DNA from 4 places in the Pseudocitrobacter sp. CD920760 genome. Region 1 is predicted to be linked to each of the others. Evidence: predicted binding sites of a transcription regulator. Region 1 holds the regulator's gene; each other region holds the start of a gene.

Region 1 (5,744 bases):
TGGCAGCGTTGCAGGGCGACTTCACACGATTCCAGATAACGTTGCATCAGCTCCGGCGAGAGCGTGTCGTGCTCACGCGCCAGCGTGGTCATGGCGTTGATATGTTCGACGATGAACTGGCTGTGCGTCACCCACAGTTTCATATCTTCCAGATAGTGCGTATTAAAGCCCGGTTCCTGCATCGCCTGATTGAGCGAGTTAAACAAGGCGTTATGCGCCTGGTTGACGCGCATACGTTGATACGCCAGTTTTTCCGCGGAAGGGTCGTCACTCAAAATTAACTGGATCGCTTCCTGATCCGCTTCCAGCGCAGAGTGCGCATTTTTCCGCAGCAGGCCGCTTTGCCACTGCGGCCACAGCCACAGCATGCCGCCGAAGGCAATCAGGCAGCCAATAATGGTGTCGGCGAAACGCGCGACGATAAACTGCTCGCCGTTGAGCGTCAGCAATTGCAGGGTATATACCGCCGTAATGGTGAAACCCACCGTCGCCCAGCCGTAGCTTTTACGAATGATCAGATAGCTTATCAGGGTGATCACCAGCATCGCGGCCAGCGCAAACCCTTCCGGGAAGTGATAATGCAGTGTGGCGGCGGCAATCACCAGCCCCGCCAGGGTGCCCGCCGCACGGTGGAAGATACGCACGCGCGTCGCGCCGTAACCGTTTTGCGTCACCAACAGCACGGTCATTAAGATCCAGTAGGGTTTTGGCAGATGCAGCGCTGCGCCCATCAGGCTGGCGATGCTCAGCATCACGCTTAAACGTGCGGCATTACGCAGCGCGGGCGATTTCAGCGACAGATAGCTTTTCAGCGCCGGGAACAGCGGCAGACGGCGCTCTTTATCAGCCATCAGATTACGCGGATAAAGCGGACGCTGCGAACGCAACACTTTGGCGATGCGGCTGAAGTGCCAGGCGCAGAATTGCCCAACCGGGTTATCGGGATGCTGGCGGGCAATTTTCTCCAGCGCGCCAATTTGCTTATCCATGTTGAAGCGCGTCGGGAAGCGGTGATAGAGAATATCATCGGCCATGACCCGCAGGCGCGCGGCGACGGTTTGCGCGTTCCAGCGAATCACCGCTTCGGCGTGGCTGCGCTCGACCAGTTTTTGCACCTCTTCCGGCTGGTGCAGACTCACCGAAATGTGCTCCTGCAAATCCAGCCCCATCTGGAAGGCGCGCAGCAGGCGCTTGTAATCATTGTGCTGATTGGCCGCCAGCATGTGCATCTGCTGATAGCACTGGGAAATCAGATCGACCACTTTCTGCTGACGATTAAGCAACGGCGGCAGGGCGGTATTGGGGTCGGTATGTTGCGTCAGCAGGCTATATTTGGCTTCGCAGTACTCCGCCAGTTGGCGGTAAAGCAGGCTTAACGACTCGCGTAGCGGTTGTTCACGCCACAGCCAGAACCAAAACCAGTTGAACAACCCGTACCACAGCGTGCCGAGCGCGTAGATCAGTAACGGTTCCCAGATGGGCATATTGCCCGCCAGGCTCAGGGTAAAAATCGCGGCAATTAGCGAGGCCGGAAGCAATCGCCCGTGCAGGGCGCTGATTTCGGCGGTAACGCCCAGCACCATCGCCAGACCGGTGAGAATAAACGGCAGCGGGATATCATCGGCCAACAGCAGTTGCACAATCAGGCTGCAACCGGCGAACAGCGACCCACCGATAATCAGGCGTTTGAAGAAACGTTTATGGGGAGTATCCAGCCCGGCGATGTTGCAGCAGGCAGGCACTAAAGAGAACAGTAAGCCGTGTTGAAGCTGGCCAAGAATCAGGCCGACGGCGACCGGCAAACATAACACCAGCGTTTGCCGCAGTGCATAGTTGACTTCCGGATGGTAAATCAGCCTGCGCCACATACGAGACAAAAACGGCGTATTGCGCGAACAATACGCCGTCAGACGGGATTAACGCGTGCCGTAAACGACGATCGTTTTACCGTGTGCGGAGATCAGGTTCTGATCTTCCAGCATCTTCAGGATACGACCCACGGTTTCACGAGAGCAGCCGACGATCTGACCGATTTCCTGACGGGTGATTTTGATCTGCATACCGTCCGGGTGGGTCATAGCATCCGGCTGTTTTGCCAGATTCAGCAGCGTCTGCGCGATACGACCGGTAACGTCGAGGAACGCCAGGTTGCCCACTTTCTCAGAGGTGACCTGCAGACGGCGCGCCATCTGAGACGAGAGACGCATCAGGATATCCGGGTTAACCTGGATGAGCTGACGGAATTTCTTATAGGAGATTTCAGCCACTTCACAGGCGGTTTTCGCCCGAACCCAGGCGCTACGTTCCTGGCCTTCTTCAAACAGGCCCAGTTCACCGATGAAATCGCCCTGGTTGAGGTAGGAAAGGATCATCTCTTTGCCTTCCTCATCCTTGATGAGTACTGCCACGGAGCCTTTAACGATGTAGTACAGCGTTTCCGCTTTTTCACCCTGGTGAATCAGCGTGCTCTTCGATGGGTACTTATGAATGTGGCAATGAGACAAGAACCATTCGAGAGTCGGGTCTGTTTGCGGTTTGCCAAGCACCATGCGCGGTTATCCTCTGTTATAAGCTATCGCCAGCGGCATAAATCAGGCAGCCACTGGTTGAAATAATATCCTTCCCTCTACCTGGGAAGTTGGTCGTCAAAGATTGTCGCGACCAGTATGTGATGTCCTCTGCATACATGCAGTACGTTTATGTATCTCTGTAGCATCCCGACTGTTTTAGCATAGCTTTTGCCGTGTGTCTCCTGGTGTCTCGCTTCAGCATGACCCAGGTCTACTTCCGTTGCGAGATTTGTTATGTGCGCGTAATCTGACAATAAATTTGCAACTCTGGAGTGACAATTATGCAAGCGCGTGTGAAATGGGTTGAAGGGTTAACCTTCCTGGGTGAGTCGGCTTCCGGGCACCAGATTTTGATGGATGGCAACTCAGGTGATAAAGCGCCAAGCCCGATGGAAATCGTGCTGATGGCAGCGGGCGGCTGTAGCGCCATCGACGTGGTGTCTATTCTGCAAAAGGGCCGTTACGACGTGACCGATTGTGAAGTTAAACTGACGTCTGAACGCCGCGAAGAAGCGCCACGTCTATTCACGCACATTAATCTGCACTTCATTGTGACCGGCAAAGAGCTGAAAGATGCGGCGGTGTCCCGTGCGGTGGACTTGTCCGCTGAGAAATATTGTTCAGTGGCGCTGATGCTGGGCAAAGCGGTGAACATTACCCATTCTTATGAGGTGGTGGAGGGGTAAGTTGAGACACCCCTCACCCTAACCCTCTCCCGCAGGGAGAGGGGACTGACCGTGCGGTGTTCAGGTTCTGCGCTGATTTTCTCCCTCTCCCTGCGGGAGAGGGCCGGGGTGAGGGGCCCAGCCTGCACCCTTCACCCAATCTTCTTCCCTTCCATCAACCGCTGCACCAGCGGCGTCATGATCAATTCCATCGCCAGCCCCATCTTGCCGCCGGGCACTACCAGCGTATTCATATGCGAGATAAACGAGCCCTGCAACATCGCCAGCAGCCACGGGAAATCGATATTATCGAGATTGCGGAAGTGGATCACCACAAAGCTCTCATCCAGCGACGGAATGCCTTTGGCGGCGAAGGGATCGGAGGTATCGACCGTTGGCACACGCTGGAAGTTGAGATGCGTGCGCGAGAACTGCGGGGTGATGTAGTTGATGTAATCTTCCATCGAACGGACCACGGAATCCATCACCGCCTCGCGGGAGTGACCCCGCTCGCTGGTGTCGCGGATCATCTTCTGGATCCACTCCAGGTTTACGATTGGCACCACACCCACCAGTAAATCGACATGCTTTGCCACATCATGATGCGGCGTGACCACGCCGCCGTGCAGCCCTTCATAGAACAGCACGTCGGTCGGCTCAGGCAGCGGTTGCCACGGGGTAAAGGTTCCCGGCACCTGATTCCACGGCACCGCTTCATCATAGGTATGCAGATATTTTCGCGACTGTCCGGTGCCGCTGTGCCCGTACTCGCGGAACGTTTGTTCCAGCAGGCTGAAGTCGTTGGCATCCGGCCCGAAGTAGCTGATATGACGCCCCATATCGCGCGCCTTACGAATAGCTAAGTCCATTTCCGGACGCGTGTAGCGATGAAAGCTGTCGCCTTCCACCTCTGCGGCATGGAGTTTGAGTTGGGCGAAAATCTTGCGGAACGCGAGGCTGGTGGTGGTGGTTCCCGCCCCGCTGGAACCCGTGACGGCGATAACCGGATGTTTGGCAGACATAGCGAACAACTCCCGAGTCGGTAAGATTAACCGCGAAACTGGCTGCGGGGCATAATGTTGACGGTTTCATGAAGTTCCGACCACACCAGTACCGCTTCGCCGCGTTGTAGTTGCTGTTTTACGTCGGCGACCTTTTGCGCAAGTGAACGTTCATATTCACCATAATCGGTGCCTTCACGCAACACAAAGCTTTCAATCAGGTTATCGAGCGTTTCAGCGTCGATGTCTTGCCACGGAATGATCATTTTTCACCTCCAAGCCACGGCATCAGCCAGTCGGGAATACGTCGCTCCAGCCACATTTGCGGGCGGCGGAAGGTGCCGCCGATAAAGCCGACGTGACCGCCATGTTCCGTTAACTGGTATTCGACGCAGGCGGGGAGGGCGTCGGCGTCGGGGATAACGTGGTGATCCATAAACGGATCGTCTTTCGCATGAATAATCAGCGTCGGAATGGCTATCTGATTGAGCAACGGCATGGCGCTACATTGACGATAATAGTCGATAGCGTCGGCGAAACCGTGAATTTTGGCAGTAATCAGGTCATCAAATTCACGGATTTTGCGCACGCGCTTCAACTGGCGCAAATCGACCGGCAGCGTGCCGGGATACGCCGCCAGTTTGCGCGAGGCGTTGCCTTTTAACAGGTTCAGCAAATAGCGCTGATACACCCGCGAAAAGCCCTTTTCCATATGATAGCTACAGGCTTCCAGCACAAATGGCGCGGAGACAATCACCGCAGCATCCAGCGGAACCGTAGGGCCTTCTTTCGCCAGCAGGCAGGCGAGCATGTTGCCGCCGAGTGAATAACCGACCGCCGCCGTGGGCGCATCGCCCAGTTCCTGCTTCAGCCAGTTTAAAAACCAGGTGCCGTCTTCTGTTTCACCAGAGTGATAAATACGGTTAAGGCGATTTGGTTCGCCGCTGCAGCCGCGAAAGTGCATTACCACGCCGAGCCAGCCGCGTTCCTTCGCCGCCTGAATCAGACCGTGCGCATAGGGGCTGTGCAGGCTGCCTTCCAGACCGTGGAATACGACCAGACGCGGCTTGTGCTTCGCCTGCATTGGGTCTTCGCTCCAGGCGATATCCAGAAAGTCGCCGTCCGGTAAATCGAGGCGCTGCCAGTGCGGCGTAAAGTGTAGCCGACGGCGGATGAGCCTCGGCAGCATGGTTTGCAGGTGCGGGTTGCTGACGCCGGGCATCGGGCGAAATGATGAGGAGTCGTCCTGCGGGACAGCAAACTCTGCGGGAGTAATTTGGGCCATAACGTTGCGATGTTCTCTTTTAATCTGCTGACTACTATACCGTCACTTTTTGATTGTGTTTAAGAAAATGGGCGGTGGTAGCCTCTTTTACCCCTTTTTGAGTTGACCTGCGTCACAAATTTTTAATGTGATTATTACTCTCAAGCTAATGATTCCTTCCTAAGCTTAATTGATGACTTTCTCACCAGGGTTCAGACTCTTCTTAGTGTTAAGCAAATCAAAA
Region 2 (5,744 bases), 590 kb from region 1:
TATACCAGAGATTAAAACTAATCGACTTACACTGCTTTGTGAATGATTGTTTACGGGCGATTTATGCTCTTTTGCATGAAAAAAGCACAATGATAATTGGGTTATCCCGGTGAAGATGTTATGATTCTGTTGCTTTTATGTATAAGAACAGGTAAGCCTTACCATGCCAAATTCCTACGATTATGATGCAATAGTAATTGGTTCCGGCCCCGGCGGCGAAGGCGCTGCTATGGGTCTGGTGAAACAGGGAGCGCGTGTCGCCGTTATTGAGCGTTATCATAATGTCGGCGGCGGATGTACCCACTGGGGCACCATCCCCTCAAAAGCACTTCGTCATGCCGTTAGCCGTATTATTGAATTCAACCAGAACCCCCTTTACAGCGACCACACCCGACTTCTCCGTTCCTCTTTCGCCGACATTCTGAACCATGCTGACAGCGTGATTAATCAGCAGACTCGCATGCGTCAGGGCTTTTATGAGCGTAATCACTGCGAAATTTTGCAGGGCAACGCGCATTTCGTTGACGAACACACGCTGGCGCTGGAGTGCCCGGACGGCTCGGTCGAAACCCTGACGGCGGAAAAATTCGTCATCGCCTGCGGCTCGCGCCCCTACCGCCCTGCCGATGTTGATTTCAGCCACCCACGCATTTACGACAGCGACTCGATCCTCAGCCTGCATCACGAACCACGCCACGTCATTATCTACGGCGCAGGGGTGATTGGCTGTGAGTACGCCTCCATTTTCCGTGGAATGGACGTCAAAGTAGATCTGATCAACACCCGCGACCGTCTGCTGGCGTTCCTTGACCAGGAGATGTCGGACTCGCTTTCTTATCATTTCTGGAACAGCGGTGTGGTGATTCGCCACAACGAAGAGTACGAGAAAATTGAAGGTCTGGACGACGGCGTCATCATGCACCTGAAATCCGGCAAGAAACTGAAAGCCGACTGTCTGCTGTTCGCCAACGGGCGCACCGGGAATACCGATTCACTGGCGCTGGAAAACATCGGCCTGCAATGTGACAGCCGTGGTCAGTTAAAAGTGAACAGCATGTACCAGACCGCGCTGCCGCACATTTACGCGGTGGGCGACGTCATTGGCTATCCAAGCCTGGCCTCAGCCGCTTACGATCAGGGCCGCATTGCCGCGCACGCGATGGTAAAAGGCGAAGCGACGGCGCACCTGGTGGAAGACATTCCAACCGGGATTTACACCATTCCGGAAATCAGTTCTGTGGGTAAAACCGAACAGCAACTGACGGCGATGAAAGTGCCGTATGAAGTGGGTCGGGCGCAGTTTAAACACCTGGCGCGCGCGCAGATTGTCGGCATGAACGTGGGAACGCTGAAAATTCTGTTCCACCGGGAGACGAAAGAGATTCTGGGTATTCACTGCTTTGGCGAACGCGCGGCGGAGATTATTCACATCGGCCAGGCGATCATGGAGCAAAAAGGCGGCGGTAACACCATCGAGTACTTTGTTAACACCACCTTTAACTACCCGACCATGGCCGAAGCCTATCGGGTAGCGGCGCTTAATGGCTTAAACCGCCTTTGGTAACGCTTTCTCGTCGAAGTGACCTTCCATCGCTCCACGGATAGCCTCTGCCAGTTGCTCATAGCGACTGCGCAGGGGTGATCCCGGACGATAAACAAGGCCCACGGTGCGGCGAGGTTCTGGTTTAATGCACGGCAGGTAGACAACGCCATCGCGGCGACGCTCCTTCGGCACAGCCAGCGCCGGCAACAGCGTAATGCCGCTGCCTGCCGCCACCATATTACGCAGCGTTTCGAGGCTGGTTGCCCGGAAATGCGTATCTTCATCAGCGCCCGCTTCAAAACAGAAGCCCAGCGCCTGGTCACGCAGACAGTGACCATCTTCCAGCATCAGCAGCTTCTCACCCGCCAGATCGGACATCGGCACGCGATCGCGCTCGGCCCACGGATGATCTTCATAGATCGCCAGCATCATTGGCTCATCAAACAGAGGCACTTCGATAAACGCCTCGCTCTCTTTCACCAGCGCCAGAATGGCGCAATCCAGTTTACCGCTGTCGAGCTGTGCCAGCAGTTGATGCGTTTGCGCTTCATGCAGGTACATTTCGAGTTTTGGGAAAGTCTGGTGAAGCATTGGGATAATGTGCGGCAGCAGGTACGGGCCGACCGTCGGAATCAAACCGATATGCAGCGGACCAGACATGGTCTCTCCCTGCTGGCTTGCCATTTCCTTGAGCACTTTGACCTCACGCAGCACCGTGCGCGCCTGATCCACCAGCAGCAAGCCTGCCTGGGTGAAAAGCACTTTACGGCTGGTGCGTTCCAGCAACATCACGCCCAGCTCATCTTCCAGCTTGCGGATTTGCCCACTCAGCGTTGGCTGACTGACGTGGCACGAGTCTGCCGCCCGACGGAAATGTCGGTGTTCGGCTAACGCGACCAGGTATTCAAGATCACGAATATTCATTATTCATCCTCCATTGCCACGATAGTTCGCGGCGATAGATAGAATAGCAATGAACGATTATCCCTATCAAGCTTTCTGTTCAATAATGCAACACAGAAACGGAGCGGTACCTCCTTAACCCTTGAAGTCACCGTGATGTTTCGCAGAGTTTCTCTCAAACTCGAAATAACTAAAGCCAACGTGAACTTTTGCGGACCCTCAGGTCCGCATTTTTTTATAACGAAATACAATACCTCTATGGTTCATAAGTTCATTACGGCGATGTAATTATAATGAGTTCTCGTGTATTCTAATTCTGCTGACAGGTATATGTTTAAATGCCCAAAAAGAACACAACCTTTATGTTTATCTGCACCAATTATATTATAAAACAATAACATTGTTATTTTATATTTCCGTAAAATATCAACAATAAATGTGATCATCATTACACTTATTTTTTTTCATAACTCAGAAACAAAATATATTAAAAGACAGAAAAAGATTGAACTGCCTATAGTAAATTTCCCTATATAAAGCAGGAGAAATCTATGCTTACCTTTAAAGAAAAAATAGGCTATGGCCTTGGCGATACTGCATCAAATCTTGTTTTAAAGCCGACAATGCTTTTTCTGGCATACTTCTACACTGATGTTTTTGGCATTTCCGCTGCAGCAATGGGAACAATATTCTTAGTATCCAGACTATTGGACGCGATCACTGATCCATTAATGGGAATGATTGTTGATAGAACTCGCACTCGTCATGGACAGTTCCGCCCATATATACTCTGGTGTGCGGTGCCATTCGGGATTATTTTAGCTGCGACATTCTACACGCCAGACTGGAGTTATACAGGGAGAGTAATATATGCGACAGCAACATATATTGCTTTGACACTCGTGTATACAGCCGTCAATGTTCCATACTGCTCAATGCCCGCAACCATTACGTCTGAGCCGTCAGAGCGCCATTCATTACAATCATGGCGCTTTTTTATGGCCGCTATCGCGGCGCTTATCGTTTCCGGTATCGCGTTACCATTAGTAAAAATACTTGGTAAAGGAAATGAAGCACAAGGTTATTTCAGTGCCATGGCTATTTTAGGTGGGCTTGGTGTACTATGCTTCCTACTTTGCTTTACCCTCACGAAGGAAAATATAAAACTCAATAGCGGTAGTCATTCAAATGTCAGAGAAGACATTAAAGTGCTCTTCCAAAACACACAATGGCGTATTGTCATATTATTCAAGATCGTAGGAAACGCGGCAAACACCATTCGTGTCGGCGCGATGATGTATTTTGTAAAATATGTTATGGATCGCCCAGAATTGGCACCAGAATTCGTTTTCTATGGTAGCCTTGCTGCAATGCTTGGTTCATTGATGTCAGCAAAACTATTAGGCAAATATGACCGTATCAGTAGCTGCAAGTTAACCGTCTTAGTCTACATTATTCTTAATATAGTTGTATTCTTAACACCCAATAGCAACATTGAAATTATCTTCTTCCTTAATATGTTATTCATGTTTTTCTATAATCTAACAAATCCATTACAGTGGTTAATGGCATCAGATGTTGTTGACTATGAAGAGTATCGTAGTGGACATCGTTTAGATGGCCTTATTTTTTCAACATATCTTTTTGGTATAAAAATGGGGTTAGCTGTTGGAGGCGCATTACTTGGATGGTCACTACATTTTGCACATTATCAACCAGGCGTTGTGATACAAGATCAATCAGTATCATTAATGGTTAAAGCTATCTTCTGTATCATTCCATCGGTTTTTTCAGCACTACAAATTGCCTTACTGTTTATTTACAAACTTGATTCTAAGACAGTGAATGACATTGCCAGTAACTTAAAGTTAAAACGTCAGAAACAGCAAATAAGTTAACGTTATTTATACACGGAATAAATAAGGAAAACTCAAAGTGACAAGCAAGTGAATTCCGTTGAACTTAATAAATTAATTGATCCGAGTAAATACATATCGCCAGCGTAGAGGCTGGTTTGAAAATGAGACATATATAACAATAAGGAACATCAAATGCCGATTACCAACCCTATACTAAAAGGTTTTCATCCAGACCCCTGCATATGCCGGCGGGATGATGATTACTATATCATAACGTCAACCTTTGAGTGGTTTCCTGGGATTCGGATTTATCACTCACGAGATCTAATGAGCTGGGAATTTTGTGGTTATGCCCTCAACGATGCAACCTCTTTGCAAATGTTCGGCAATCCAGATTCTGGCGGTATCTGGGCCCCAGATATTACCTGGCATGATGGACGTTTCTGGATCGTATTCACAAATATCAAAGTGGTTAACGCACCATGGAAAACGGGTTACAATTATTTAATTACGGCAGAAAGTATTGAGGGGCCATGGAGCGAACCAATCCTGTTAGGTGCAGGAGGCATCGACCCTTCACTCTATCATGCTCAAGATGGCAAAAAATACCTGACATATCGGCTATGGGGACCGCAGCACCATAGCAACCCGTACAACACCATTGTATTGCAGGAGTATTTTCACGATCGTCAGCAGCTTGCGTCAAACTGGAAAACTATTTTCGAAGGAACAGACCTAAAATACACCGAAGCGCCGCATATTTATTACAAGGACGGTTATTACTACCTCTTTACTGCAGAGGGTGGGACGCGATATGCGCATGCTGTGACTGTTGCACGAGCAAAAAATATCGATGGCCCCTACGAACTTCACCCTGAACGCTATATTTTATCTGCCTGGGATATTCCGCGCTTTCCTTTGCAAAAAGCCGGACATGCATCGCTGGTATGTTATGGCGACAACGAATGGTATATCGCGTACCTTACTGCCCGCCCACTAAAACGTCCCGAAATGGCGTTACTCACCAGTGAAGTCCGAGGCTACTGTCCACTTGGCCGCGAAACGGCAATTGCTCGTGTTGAATGGCATGATGGATGGCCATGGGTGGCGGATAAACACCCCTCCCTTACATTACCACCGCCGGAAGGCGTATCCGATTATCCCACACCTATGGCACAGCCTATTCACTATGACTTTTACGCACCAAAACTCCCGGAAGAACTCCAGACATTGCGTGTTCCGTTTAGTGAAGAAATGGGAAGCTTAACGGCAAGACCAGGCTTTCTGCGCTTGTATGGCAACGATTCACTTGTTTCCACTTTTCTTCAATCGACCGTCGCGATGCGCTGGAAAGATTTTCACTTTGTTGCCGAGACCCGCATCACCTTCCGACCACTGCATTATCAGCAATCGGCTGGATTGACTTGCTATTACAGTAC
Region 3 (5,744 bases), 2.3 Mb from region 1:
AGATACCATCTTTAGCGTAAGCAAACGGCAGTTTTGCAACGGAGGTCAGAGAGGCAACAGCACCTTTCTGGTCACGGCCGTGCATCGGGTTAGCACCTGGTCCGAACGGAGCGCCTGCGCGACGACCGTCTGGGGTGTTACCGGTTTTCTTACCATACACAACGTTGGAAGTGATGGTCAGAACGGACTGAGTCGGGATAGCGTTGCGGTAAGTAGTCAGTTTCTGAATTTTTTTCATGAAACGTTCTACCAGGTCAACAGCCATGTCATCGACGCGAGAGTCGTTGTTACCAAACTGCGGGTATTCGCCTTCGATTTCGAAGTCGATAGCCAGACCGTCTTCGTCACGAATCGGTTTAACTTTCGCATATTTGATTGCAGACAGGGAGTCAGCCGCTACGGACAGACCTGCGATACCGCAAGCCATGGTACGGATAACGTCACGGTCGTGCAGCGCCATCAGAGAAGCTTCGTAGCTGTATTTGTCATGCATGTAGTGGATGACGTTCAGTGCGGTGACGTACTGTTTAGCCAGCCAATCCATGAAGTGATCCATACGGTCGATAACTTCGTCGTAGTTCAGCACATCGCCTTTGATTGGTTCAGATTTCGGACCAACCTGCATTTTCAGTTTTTCATCAACGCCGCCGTTGATTGCGTACAGCATGGTTTTCGCCAGGTTAGCACGCGCACCGAAGAACTGCATTTGTTTACCAACGATCATCGGGCTTACGCAGCAAGCGATAGCATAGTCATCGTTGTTGAAGTCTGGACGCATCAGGTCATCGTTCTCATACTGCAGAGAAGAGGTATCGATGGACACTTTCGCAGCGTATTTTTTGAACGCCAGCGGCAGTTTTTCAGACCACAGGATAGTGATGTTCGGTTCCGGAGACGGGCCCATGGTGTACAGGGTGTTCAGGAAACGGAAGCTGTTTTTGGTCACCAGGGTACGGCCATCAACGCCCATACCACCGACGGATTCAGTTGCCCAAATCGGGTCACCGGAGAACAGTTCATCATATTCAGGAGTACGCAGGAAGCGAACCATACGCAGTTTCATGACCAGGTGGTCAATCATTTCCTGAGCTTCTTGTTCAGTGATTTTGCCTGCTTTCAGGTCACGTTCGATGTAGATATCCAGGAAGCTGGAGGTACGACCGAAGGACATTGCAGCGCCGTTCTGGGATTTAACCGCGGCCAGGTAGCCAAAGTAAGTCCACTGAATAGCTTCCTGAGCGTTGGTAGCAGGACCAGAGATATCGCAGCCATATTTAGCAGCCATTTCTTTGATCTGACCCAGTGCGCGGTGCTGTTCAGCAATTTCTTCACGCAGACGGATGGTCGCTTCCAGGTTTACGCCGTTTTCCATGTCAGATTGCAGTGACAGGAACTGTGCGTATTTGTCTTTCATCAGGAAGTCGATACCGTATACCGCGATACGACGGTAGTCACCGATGATACGACCACGACCGTATGCATCTGGCAGACCGGTCAGAACGCCAGATTTACGGCAGTTCAGGATGTCTTTGGTGTAAACATCAAAAACGCCCTGGTTGTGGGTTTTACGGTATTCGGTGAAGATTTTTTTGATCTGAGGATCCATTTCGCGGTTGTACGCTTTGCAGGAGTTCTCGATCATTTTGATGCCGCCAAACGGAATCAGCGCGCGTTTCAGCGGAGCTTCAGTCTGCAGACCAACGATTTTTTCCAGCGACTTGTTGATGTAGCCCGCGTCGTGGGAGGTGATGGTAGAAGCAACAGCGGTGTCGAAGTCAACAGGCGCGTGAGTGCGGTTTTCCTGTTTAACACCTTCCATTACTTTGTCCCACAGCTCGGTAGTTGCTTTAGTAGCACCTGCCAGGAAGGACTCGTCACCCTCGTATGGAGTGTAGTTTTTCTGGATGAAGTCACGTAAGTTGACTTCATTCTGCCAGTCACCTTTAGTAAAACCTTCCCAGGCTGTGGCTAACTTTTCATTAAGCTCGGACATGTAACACCTACCTTCTTATGTGGATTTTTTATTTACTGCCTGACACAACGCTCACTTTAGTGATGGTCGCCTTCACGCAGGTAAATGACCCAGTATGTCAGCCCAACTAACAGGCCTCCGCCAATGATATTCCCGATAGTCACCGGAATGAGGTTATCAGTGATGAAGTTCATGATAGTCAGGTGAGAAAAACTATCCGGGGTTGAACCAACTGCGGTCCAGAACTCCGGGCTTGCAAAGTTGCGAATCACAATCCCCATTGGGATCATAAACATGTTTGCAATACTGTGCTCAAAGCCGCTGGCGACGAACATGGCAACCGGAAGAACCATAATCATGGCTTTGTCCATCAGGCTGCGGCCAGAGTAGCTCATCCAGACAGCCAGACAAACCATCAGGTTAGCCAGGATGCCGAGTGCAACGGCTTCAATAAATGTGTGGTGCATTTTGTGGTCAGCGGTTTGCAGGACATTCATGCCCCAGCCACCGTTAGCGGTCATATACTCGCCGGAAAGCCACATCAGCAGAACAAAGAGCAGACATCCTACCAGGTTACCAACATAGACGTTCAACCAGTTTTTCGCCAGTTGACCCCATGTGATGCGACCGCTGGCTTTCGCCACAACGATCAGTACCGTGGAAGTGAAGAGGTCGGCCCCGCAAATGACGCAGAGAATCAAGCCCAGTGAGAAGCAGATACCCCCAATCAGTTTCGCGACGCCAAAAGGCATGCCCGCGGTTCCTGTGGTGGCAGTAATGTAGAAAACAAAAGCAATCGAGATGAACACGCCCGCAGTAATCGCCAGATAAAAGGTTTTCAGCGGATGCTTCGTTGCTTTATAGACACCTGCTTCTTCGGCAACTTTGGCCATAGCGGCAGGAACAAGTAGATCAAAAGGGTTGTCAGCTTTCACACTAACTCTCTCTTTATTAAGTCGGCGACGAGATACTAACAAAGCATTATAGATGAGAATTTGATGTAGATCATATCTCGCCTGGCTTATAGGCCCGCAAATCGAATGGTTTTTCATCGAAAGCGGCATAACTTTTTGATTATCAAAGTAAAAATAAATTTTAAAGTTTGCAATATCAGTTGATTTTTTTCGTCACCCTCCCGTTTTGCCAGTTAATTAAAATGGAGTAATGATCATTTAAATTAACATTATTGGTAAGCTACCAATAATAGTGTTTACTTGTACGTAACGTAATTATCACAAATTAATTTACGGCATTTTAGAAATAAAAAAAGGGCCGTTAAACGGCCCCATAATATAGCGTAGACTAATCTTTAAACCTACTTATTCTCCGGTCTTTTTAGCCCTGCTTTGACCAAAACGCAGCTTTTGCACACTGCAATTTTTCATAGGCTGCCAGCAGCGACTGGTGCGCCGGGAAGGCCGCCAGGTCGTTGTCAACGGCCTGCAAACCGTAGAACGGCGCTTCGCCGCTCAGCGCGGCGCTGGCAGCTTCTACGGCTTCAGCACCGTACATACGAATAAACGCGTTCAGGTATTGCAGCGGCTGGCGTTCTTCTTCCTGAGACAGCAGTAATAAGGTTTGCAGGCAACGGTAATAATTCGCACGCTCGGCACTAAAGATTGACGCGTTGAATTCCATTGTCCATTCGGTCCAGATCAGCGCCTGTTCCAGATCGCCACCGGCCAGCGCGAGCATCGCTTTCAACTCACCAACGCGCAGCGTATACCAACCGTTGTCTTTGCCTGTTGCCAGGCCCAGCAGTTCACGCACGCGGGTGAAATCGTCCAGACCTTCTTCATCAAGCTGTTCGATCAGATTCAGGTACTCTTCTTTTTCCCATTCACTGTTTGGCAGGGTCAGAATCGTCTCGCGCAGATGGCTGCCCATATTATTGTTCGCCAGCCACAGATCTTCCGCCGGATAGATATCAGACATTCCCGGCACCAGGATACGGCAGGCGTACACGCCTAAATGCTCGTAATCCGCGATGTACACTTCTTTATCTTCCGCGTGGAAAATCGCCATCAGGGTGGCGAACTCTTCTTCGGTAGTGCCGGAGAAATTCCAGTCCACAAACGGATAGTCGGCATCCTGCTTAAAGAGATCCCAGGAGATCAAACCGCTGGAATCGATGAAGTGGGTTTCCAGGTTGGCATGCTCGGCGACTTCTTCATCATCAAAGGTTGGCGGCGTGAAAACATCCAGATCTTTCAGACCACGGCCCTGAAGCAGTTCCGTAACGGTACGTTCCAGCGCGACGCCAAAGTCCGGGTGCGCGCCGAAGGAGGCAAAGCAGGTGCCGTTTGCCGGGTTGAACAGCACAACGCAGATAACCGGATATTTACCGCCTAAAGAGCCGTCGTAAGCGAAGATAGGGAAACCTTCCGCTTCCAGTTTCTCAATAGACGCCACGACGCCAGGATAGCGCGCCATTACCTCTTTCGGGATCTCCGGCAGGCTGATGCTCTCGGCAATAATGCGGTTTTTGATATGACGCTCAAACACTTCCGACAGACCCTGTACGCGCGCTTCGTTAGCGGTGTTGCCCGCAGACATACCGTTAGAAACGTACAGGTTGCCGACGATGTTCATCGGGATATAAATGGTTTCACCGTCAGACTGGCGCGTAAACGGCAGGCCACATACACCGCGATCGGTATTGCCCGATTGCAGATCGACCATCAGGCTGCCGGTCAACTGATCGTCAGGATCGTAGAACGCTCGCAGACGCGTATCGAGCAGGCCTTCCGGCAGTTCGTCATCTTCCGGGATCGGGAACCATTTTTCGTTCGGATAATGCACGAATGGACCGTTAGCGATTTTCTCACCCAGCCAGAAATCGGCGAAGAAGTAGTTGGTTGACAGGCGCTCGAAATATTCCCCTAACGCAGACGCCAGCGCGGCTTTTTTGGTTGCGCCTTTACCGTTGGTAAAGCACAGCGAGCACGCTTTGTCGCGGATATGTACCGACCAGACGTTCGGCACCGGGTTCAGCCAGGAGGCCTCTTCGATGTCAAAGCCCAGGTCGAGCAGTTTTTGCTGGAAGCGAGCGATGGAATCTTCCAGTGCGGCATCTTTGCCGGGGATATAGGTTTGCGTCATGACGGTCTCATTTTTATCGTACGGAAAGCGCGCAATGATACGGGGTTTGGATGAATGTAGCTATCGCGATTGATAACGATAATAAATTAAATGCGCTGGTCTATGATTAACGGCAATGGCATCTTTGCAGGTATAAAAATGAAATCGTTCGATCTACACCGCATGGCGCTGGATAAAGTCCCGCTGGACTTCCTCGGCGAAGTGGCGCTGCGTTCGCTCTATACCTTTATACTGGTTTTCCTGTTCCTGAAAATCACCGGCCGGCGTGGTGTCCGCCAGATGTCGCTGTTTGAAGTGCTCATCATCCTGACGCTGGGTTCCGCCGCAGGCGATGTGGCATTTTATGACGATGTGCCGATGCTGCCGGTGCTGGTGGTGTTTATCACTCTGGCTGCCCTTTATCGGCTGGTGATGTGGCTGATGTCGCGTAGCGAAAAACTGGAAGATTTGCTGGAGGGGAAACCGGTCATTGTAGTGGAAGAGGGCGAGCTGGCGTGGGAACGTTTGCAGTCTGAGAACATGACTGAGTTTGAGTTTTTCATGGAGCTGCGTTTGGGCGGCGTCGAGCAACTCGGGCAGGTGCGGCTGGCCATTATGGAAACGAATGGGCAAATCAGCCTCTATTACTATCCCGATGATGACGTAAAAGCCGGTTTGGTGATTTTACCGT
Region 4 (5,744 bases), 810 kb from region 1:
TCGTTGAAATCGATGCGCGCCACGTTGCTTAGCATCAGCAGGCCGACGTACATCAGCGCCGGAGCGGTGGCATAGGCCGGAACCAGGTAAGAAAGCGGAGAGAGGAACAGGATCAACAGGAACAGAACGCCGACGGTGATCGCCGTCAAGCCCGTTTTGCCGCCCGCCGCCGTACCGGCCGCAGATTCGATATACACTGCCGCTGGCGCTGCGCCAACAAACGCGGAGAACACGCTGCTCAGGGAGTCAGTGGTCAGCGCTTTGCCGCCGTTGATGATCTGCCCGTCTTTGTCCAGCAGGTTAGCCTGACCCGCTACGGCACGAATGGTGCCGGTGGCATCGAACACCGCCGTCATCACCAGCGCCAGTACGCTTGGCAGCACGATCGGGTTGAGCGCGCCCATAATATCCAGGCTGCCAATCAGGGAGTTACCGTTGTCATCGCTCAGAGAAGGCATGGCGAAGAAACCGGAGAAGTGTACATTCGGGTCGAAAATCAGGCCGACAATCGACACACCGATGATGGTCAGCAGGATGCCGCCCGGTACTTTCAGTTTTTCGAGGCCGATAATCATCGCCAGACCGACCAGCGACATAATCACCGGGAAGCTGGCGAAGTGACCCAGCGCAACCGGCAGACCATCCAGCGGGTTCTTAATCACCAGGCCAACGCCGTTTGCCGCAATCAGCAGCAGGAACAGGCCGATACCGATACCGGTGCCGTGCGCGATGCCCTGCGGCAAATTGCGCAAAATCCAGCTACGGATGCCCGTCGCAGAAATAATGGTGAACAGAACCCCCATCAGGAAGACCGCGCCGAGCGCGACCGGAATGCTGATATGCTGGCCCAGCACCAGACTGAACGCGGTGAACGCGGTCAGTGAGATAGCACAGCCAATAGCCAGCGGCAGGTTCGCCCACAGGCCCATCACGATGGAGCCGACACCCGCCACCAGACAGGTGGCTACGAAGACCGCAGCAGGCGGGAAGCCCGCTTTGCCCAGCATCCCCGGCACGACGATAACGGAATAGACCATCGCCAGGAAGGTGGTAAGACCGGCGACAATCTCCTGACGAACGGAGCTACCACGAGCAGAAATTTTAAACCAGGCGTCGAGTGAACCGCCGGTACGCGCTGAAGGCGTAGACATAGAAAACATCCCCTGAAAATTTTTATCATTCGTTCGCATACGTGGTGGAGCATCCACTGACAGTTAAACGTCATCTCCTTGTGCTTAAACCTCGCGGCAAAGGGGAGCCGCAAAAAAGCAAACGTTTAACTCCGCGCATACAAAACGGTTGAGCGTTACCTTCCACGCTGCACATGCAGAATGGGTACTTTCTGGACGACTCCGGCAAATTGACTAAGCATAAAACGTCAAAAATGCCAGAAGAAGGCGTCAGAATTTTAAGGCAAACGATTATCTGGTTTTTATGGCACCATTTTCAACTGATGTTTACGCCATTTCGCTAAATTTCGCTTATGACGATGAAGAAATCGCCAACCTGTGCGCAAACGTTATCGTTCATGCGCAATCCGACAACAATTTCGTTGCAAATCGGGCGCTACTCGCCGGGCAGAGAAAAGGGACCGCCCTTTTCAATCGCCTGCTGCCAGGCCGGACGCGCTTCCACACGCGCCTTCCATGCGGCGATATTGGGCAGAGACGGTATCCCGCCGCGAGAAAGCAGCGCAAACAGTGGAAAACTCATCTGGATGTCCGCCATGCTCGGGTTTTCCCCCGCAAACCACGGCGTTTTCGCAAGATGCGACTCGATAAACCCGGCATGCGTGGCAATCTGATTATTCAGCCAGGCTTTCTGAACGCCCGTTCCCAGCACTTTTCCCACCGTGCGCAACCCCAACGGCACCGGGGATTTGCCCAGCATCTGCAAAACCAGCTTGATCATCATGAGCGACATCAACGAGCCTTCGGCATAGTGCAGCCAGAAGCGATACTGCAATTTGCCTTCGATATCCTGCGGTTTAAAGCGGCTTTCGGGATCGCCGATTTCCTGGAGATATTCGAGGATCGCGCCAGATTCAGCGATAACGTGGCCGTCATTCTCGACAATCGGCGATTTACCCAGCGGATGGATTTTTTTCAGAGAGTCAGGAGCCAGCATATCAGCCCCGCGCTGATAGCGGATAATCTGGTAAGGCAGGTTCAACTCTTCCAGCGCCCAGAGCACGCGCTGCGAGCGGGATTGATTCAGATGGTGGACGGTTAACATGGTTTTCTCCGCAGGTTTGTTCAAATTAACTATAGGAACAGACGGCAATCCCCGTAAAAATTGCGGCGAAAAAAACGTCAATCCGACTGGCGAACAGGGGGAGGAGAGGTAGACTTAAAGTGTCAGCACAAACCGGAACCTCCAACCCGTAGCTCGACCGAGGGATGCTGATGTCGGGGGAAACCCTCCCATGAACCAGTGGGATAGAGCGAAAGACAAAGACCGGAACATACGAAAGCGCCCAGTTGTGGCGCTTTCGTTTTTTATTCGTCTTCCAGCAGGCGTGCGCCCGTTCCTTCTTCCCCCAGTTTGTCGCCAGGGTTGCGCAGCGGGCAGTCACGCAGCGACATACAGCCGCAACCGATGCAGCCATCAAGCTGATCGCGTAGCGCTTCCATCGAGTGAATGCGTTTATCCAGCTCCTGACGCCACTGAGTGGTCAGCCGTTTCCAGTCTTTTTGCCCCAGCGTATGCCCTTCTGGCACCACGCCCAGCGACTCGCCGATCGTGGCAAGCGGAATGCCCAGCCGCTGCGCGATTTTAATGATTGCTACATAGCGCAGCACGTCACGTTTGTATCGCCGCTGGTTGCCCGCGTTGCGCTGGCTGCGGATGAGCCCTTTGCTCTCATAGAAGTGCAAAGCGGAGACGGCAACCCCGGTACGTCTGGCGACTTCACCCGGCGTGAGCAGCGTTTTAATGCGCGTTGGTTTTTTTTCCATTTTCTGCTTTACCTCAAGTTAACTTGAGGAATTATACTCGCCAGCAAGACAAAAGTTGAAGCAAAAATAGACAACGGGGAGAGCCTTATGTCCCATCGGGAAATTATTCAAACGCTTATCGAATGGATAGATGAACATATCGATCAACCACTTAACATTGATATCGTGGCGAAAAAATCCGGGTATTCGAAATGGTATCTGCAACGGATGTTCCGCACCGAGATGCATCAAACGCTGGGCGACTACATTCGCCAGCGTCGTCTGTTATTGGCTGCGCAGGAGTTGCGTAATACCCAGCGCCCGATTTTCGATATTGCGATGGATCTGGGTTATGTTTCCCAGCAGACCTTCTCACGTGTTTTCCGCCGTGAATTCGACCGCACGCCGAGCGACTATCGCCACCGTCTGTCAGCATGAGTATCACGCCGGATAGCGCTGCGCTTATCCGGCCTACAGGTAAAACAGAGCCCTTTCCTTATGTAACTATTGTCAGCGATAAATGGCGCAATTTGCTGCGTTTACCTCTGGTGAATAAAACAGCAATTGTGATATAGTTCACACTATAGAGTGAAACAAAAACAGCGTTTCATATCATTTGTGAATGCCTGTCGATAGCCAGAGTGGACTACACCTCCGTGAGAACGCCGCGCTGTCAGGGCATACCGTTTATCTCTGAGGATAAGGTCTCATGGTTTCTATCTCTACAGGTGTCGTACTGTTACGCTGGCCGCTTTTCAGCGCCATTCTGATGTTCCTTGCCAGTACTCTGAAAATCCGCTTACGCAAAGCTGATTACGCGGGCCTCGCGGTGATTTGTAGCGCGCTGGGCGTGGCGTCGGCCTGCTGGTTCGCAACGGGGTTGCTGGGAATTACGATGGTGGATATTGCGACTATCTGCAATAACATCAAAGAGGTGATGGTGGAAGTGATGAGCCAGACACCGCCAGAATGGCCGATGGTGTTGACCTGATAAAAATTTTATCCATAAAAAAACCTGCTTTCGCAGGTTTTTTTATGTCTGAAAATCAGAACGGGATATCGTCGTCGAAATCCATCGGCGGTTCGTTAGACGGTGCCGGAGCGGCCTGCTGCTGCGGGCGAGACTGCGCGCCGCCGCTGAACTGGTTGCCGCCCTGCGGCTGCTGAGGCTGGCCCCAACCGCCCTGCTGCTGACCCTGACCACCTGCCGGTGCGCCACCGCCCTGACGGCCACCCAGCATCTGCATGGTGCCGCCAACGTTGACGACCACTTCGGTGGTGTATTTTTCAACGCCGGACTGATCGGTCCATTTACGGGTACGCAGCTGGCCTTCAATATAAACCTGAGAGCCTTTACGCAGGTATTCACCCGCAACTTCCGCGAGTTTGCCGAACAGCACAACACGGTGCCATTCAGTCTGCTCTTTCATTTCACCGGTCGCTTTATCACGCCAGGATTCGGAAGTAGCCAGCGTAATGTTGGCAACTGCGCCACCATTCGGCATGTAGCGTACTTCCGGGTCCTGGCCCAGATTACCGACGAGAATCACCTTGTTTACGCCTCTGCTGGCCATGATTGTCTCTCCTGAATGTGTTTCTTAATAGTGTAAACGCGCGATTGTAGCATTTCAAAGAGGCGTTTTGATAGCATGCGACGGTGATTCCACTAAACTCGTTTACGTTGAATATCTTACACTCAACAATGGAATGCACATTCCACCACTGTATATTCATTCAGGGTGAGTTGTGTCATAATTAGCCGTTTCCGCCGTTTGTCCTTCAAGCAAATCTGGCAAGCCGAGTCTCTACCGGGAAAGGTAAATGGATAAGATCGAAGTTCGGGGCGCCCGCACCCACAATCTCAAAAATATCAACCTCATCATCCCGCGCGACAAACTGATTGTCGTTACCGGGCTGTCGGGGTCTGGCAAATCTTCACTGGCTTTCGACACCCTTTACGCCGAGGGGCAGCGTCGCTACGTCGAATCGCTTTCTGCGTATGCGCGCCAGTTCCTGTCGCTGATGGAGAAGCCGGATGTCGATCATATTGAAGGGCTGTCGCCTGCTATCTCTATTGAGCAGAAGTCGACCTCCCATAACCCGCGTTCCACGGTCGGGACCATTACCGAAATTCACGACTACCTGCGTCTGCTGTATGCGCGCGTAGGCGAGCCGCGCTGCCCCGATCACGACGTGCCGTTGGCGGCGCAAACCGTCAGCCAGATGGTAGACAACGTGCTGACGCAGCCGGAAGGCAAACGCCTGATGCTGCTGGCGCCTATCATTAAAGAGCGTAAAGGCGAGCACACCAAAACGCTGGAAAATCTGGCAAGCCAGGGCTATATCCGCGCGCGTATCGATGGCGAAGTGTGTGACCTGTCCGATCCGCCGACGCTGGAACTGCAAAAGAAACACACCATTGAAGTGGTTATCGACCGCTTCAAGGTGCGCGAAGACCTGGCGCAGCGTCTGGCCGAGTCGTTTGAAACCGCGCTGGAGCTTTCCGGCGGCACGGCGATCGTCTCCGATATGGACGATCCGAAAGCGGACGAACTGCTCTTCTCCGCCAACTTCGCCTGCCCGATTTGCGGCTATAGCATGAGCGAACTGGAACCGCGTCTGTTCTCGTTCAACAACCCGGCGGGCGCGTGCCCAACCTGTGACGGTCTGGGCGTGCAGCAATATTTCGACCCGGATCGCATCATTCAGAACCCGGAGCTGTCGCTGGCGGGTGGCGCGATTCGCGGTTGGGATCGCCGTAATTTCTACTATTTCCAGATGCTGCGCTCGCTGGCGGAGCATTATGAT

What was found. The regulator CRP, encoded in region 1, controls carbon source genes, mostly activating them, when cyclic AMP is high. The targets are predictions, from matches to a motif close to ATGTGANNNNNNTCACAT.
Region 2: the regulator CRP is predicted to act here: its motif matches at 2,883-2,900, upstream of AC1MKH_RS00435 (glycoside-pentoside-hexuronide (GPH):cation symporter).
Region 3: the regulator CRP is predicted to act here: its motif matches at 2,966-2,983, upstream of focA (formate transporter FocA).
Region 4: the regulator CRP is predicted to act here: its motif matches at 3,501-3,518, upstream of AC1MKH_RS01460 (YjcB family protein).

The regions. Positions count from the first base shown of each region.
Region 1 covers NZ_CM173490.1:4,764,371-4,770,114, reverse strand. Annotated here, with positions in the region: gene AC1MKH_RS22535 (YccS/YhfK family putative transporter) at 1-1,868, opposite strand, end outside; gene crp (cAMP-activated global transcriptional regulator CRP) at 1,917-2,549, opposite strand; gene AC1MKH_RS22525 (OsmC family protein) at 2,852-3,256, shown strand; gene AC1MKH_RS22520 (phosphoribulokinase) at 3,388-4,257, opposite strand; gene AC1MKH_RS22515 (YheU family protein) at 4,284-4,502, opposite strand; gene AC1MKH_RS22510 (hydrolase) at 4,499-5,521, opposite strand.
Region 2 covers NZ_CM173490.1:98,572-104,315, reverse strand. Annotated here, with positions in the region: gene sthA (Si-specific NAD(P)(+) transhydrogenase) at 164-1,564, shown strand; gene oxyR (DNA-binding transcriptional regulator OxyR) at 1,547-2,467, opposite strand; gene AC1MKH_RS00435 (glycoside-pentoside-hexuronide (GPH):cation symporter) at 2,998-4,344, shown strand; gene AC1MKH_RS00430 (glycoside hydrolase family 43 protein) at 4,498-5,744, shown strand, end outside.
Region 3 covers NZ_CM173490.1:1,823,266-1,829,009, forward strand. Annotated here, with positions in the region: gene pflB (formate C-acetyltransferase) at 1-1,993, opposite strand, end outside; gene focA (formate transporter FocA) at 2,050-2,907, opposite strand; gene ycaO (30S ribosomal protein S12 methylthiotransferase accessory factor YcaO) at 3,308-5,074, opposite strand; gene AC1MKH_RS08320 (DUF421 domain-containing protein) at 5,213-5,744, shown strand, end outside.
Region 4 covers NZ_CM173490.1:315,946-321,689, reverse strand. Annotated here, with positions in the region: gene AC1MKH_RS01480 (NCS2 family permease) at 1-1,151, opposite strand, end outside; gene AC1MKH_RS01475 (glutathione S-transferase family protein) at 1,567-2,235, opposite strand; gene soxR (redox-sensitive transcriptional activator SoxR) at 2,499-2,957, opposite strand; gene soxS (superoxide response transcriptional regulator SoxS) at 3,045-3,374, shown strand; gene AC1MKH_RS01460 (YjcB family protein) at 3,646-3,927, shown strand; gene ssb1 (single-stranded DNA-binding protein SSB1) at 3,983-4,510, opposite strand; gene uvrA (excinuclease ABC subunit UvrA) at 4,758-5,744, shown strand, end outside.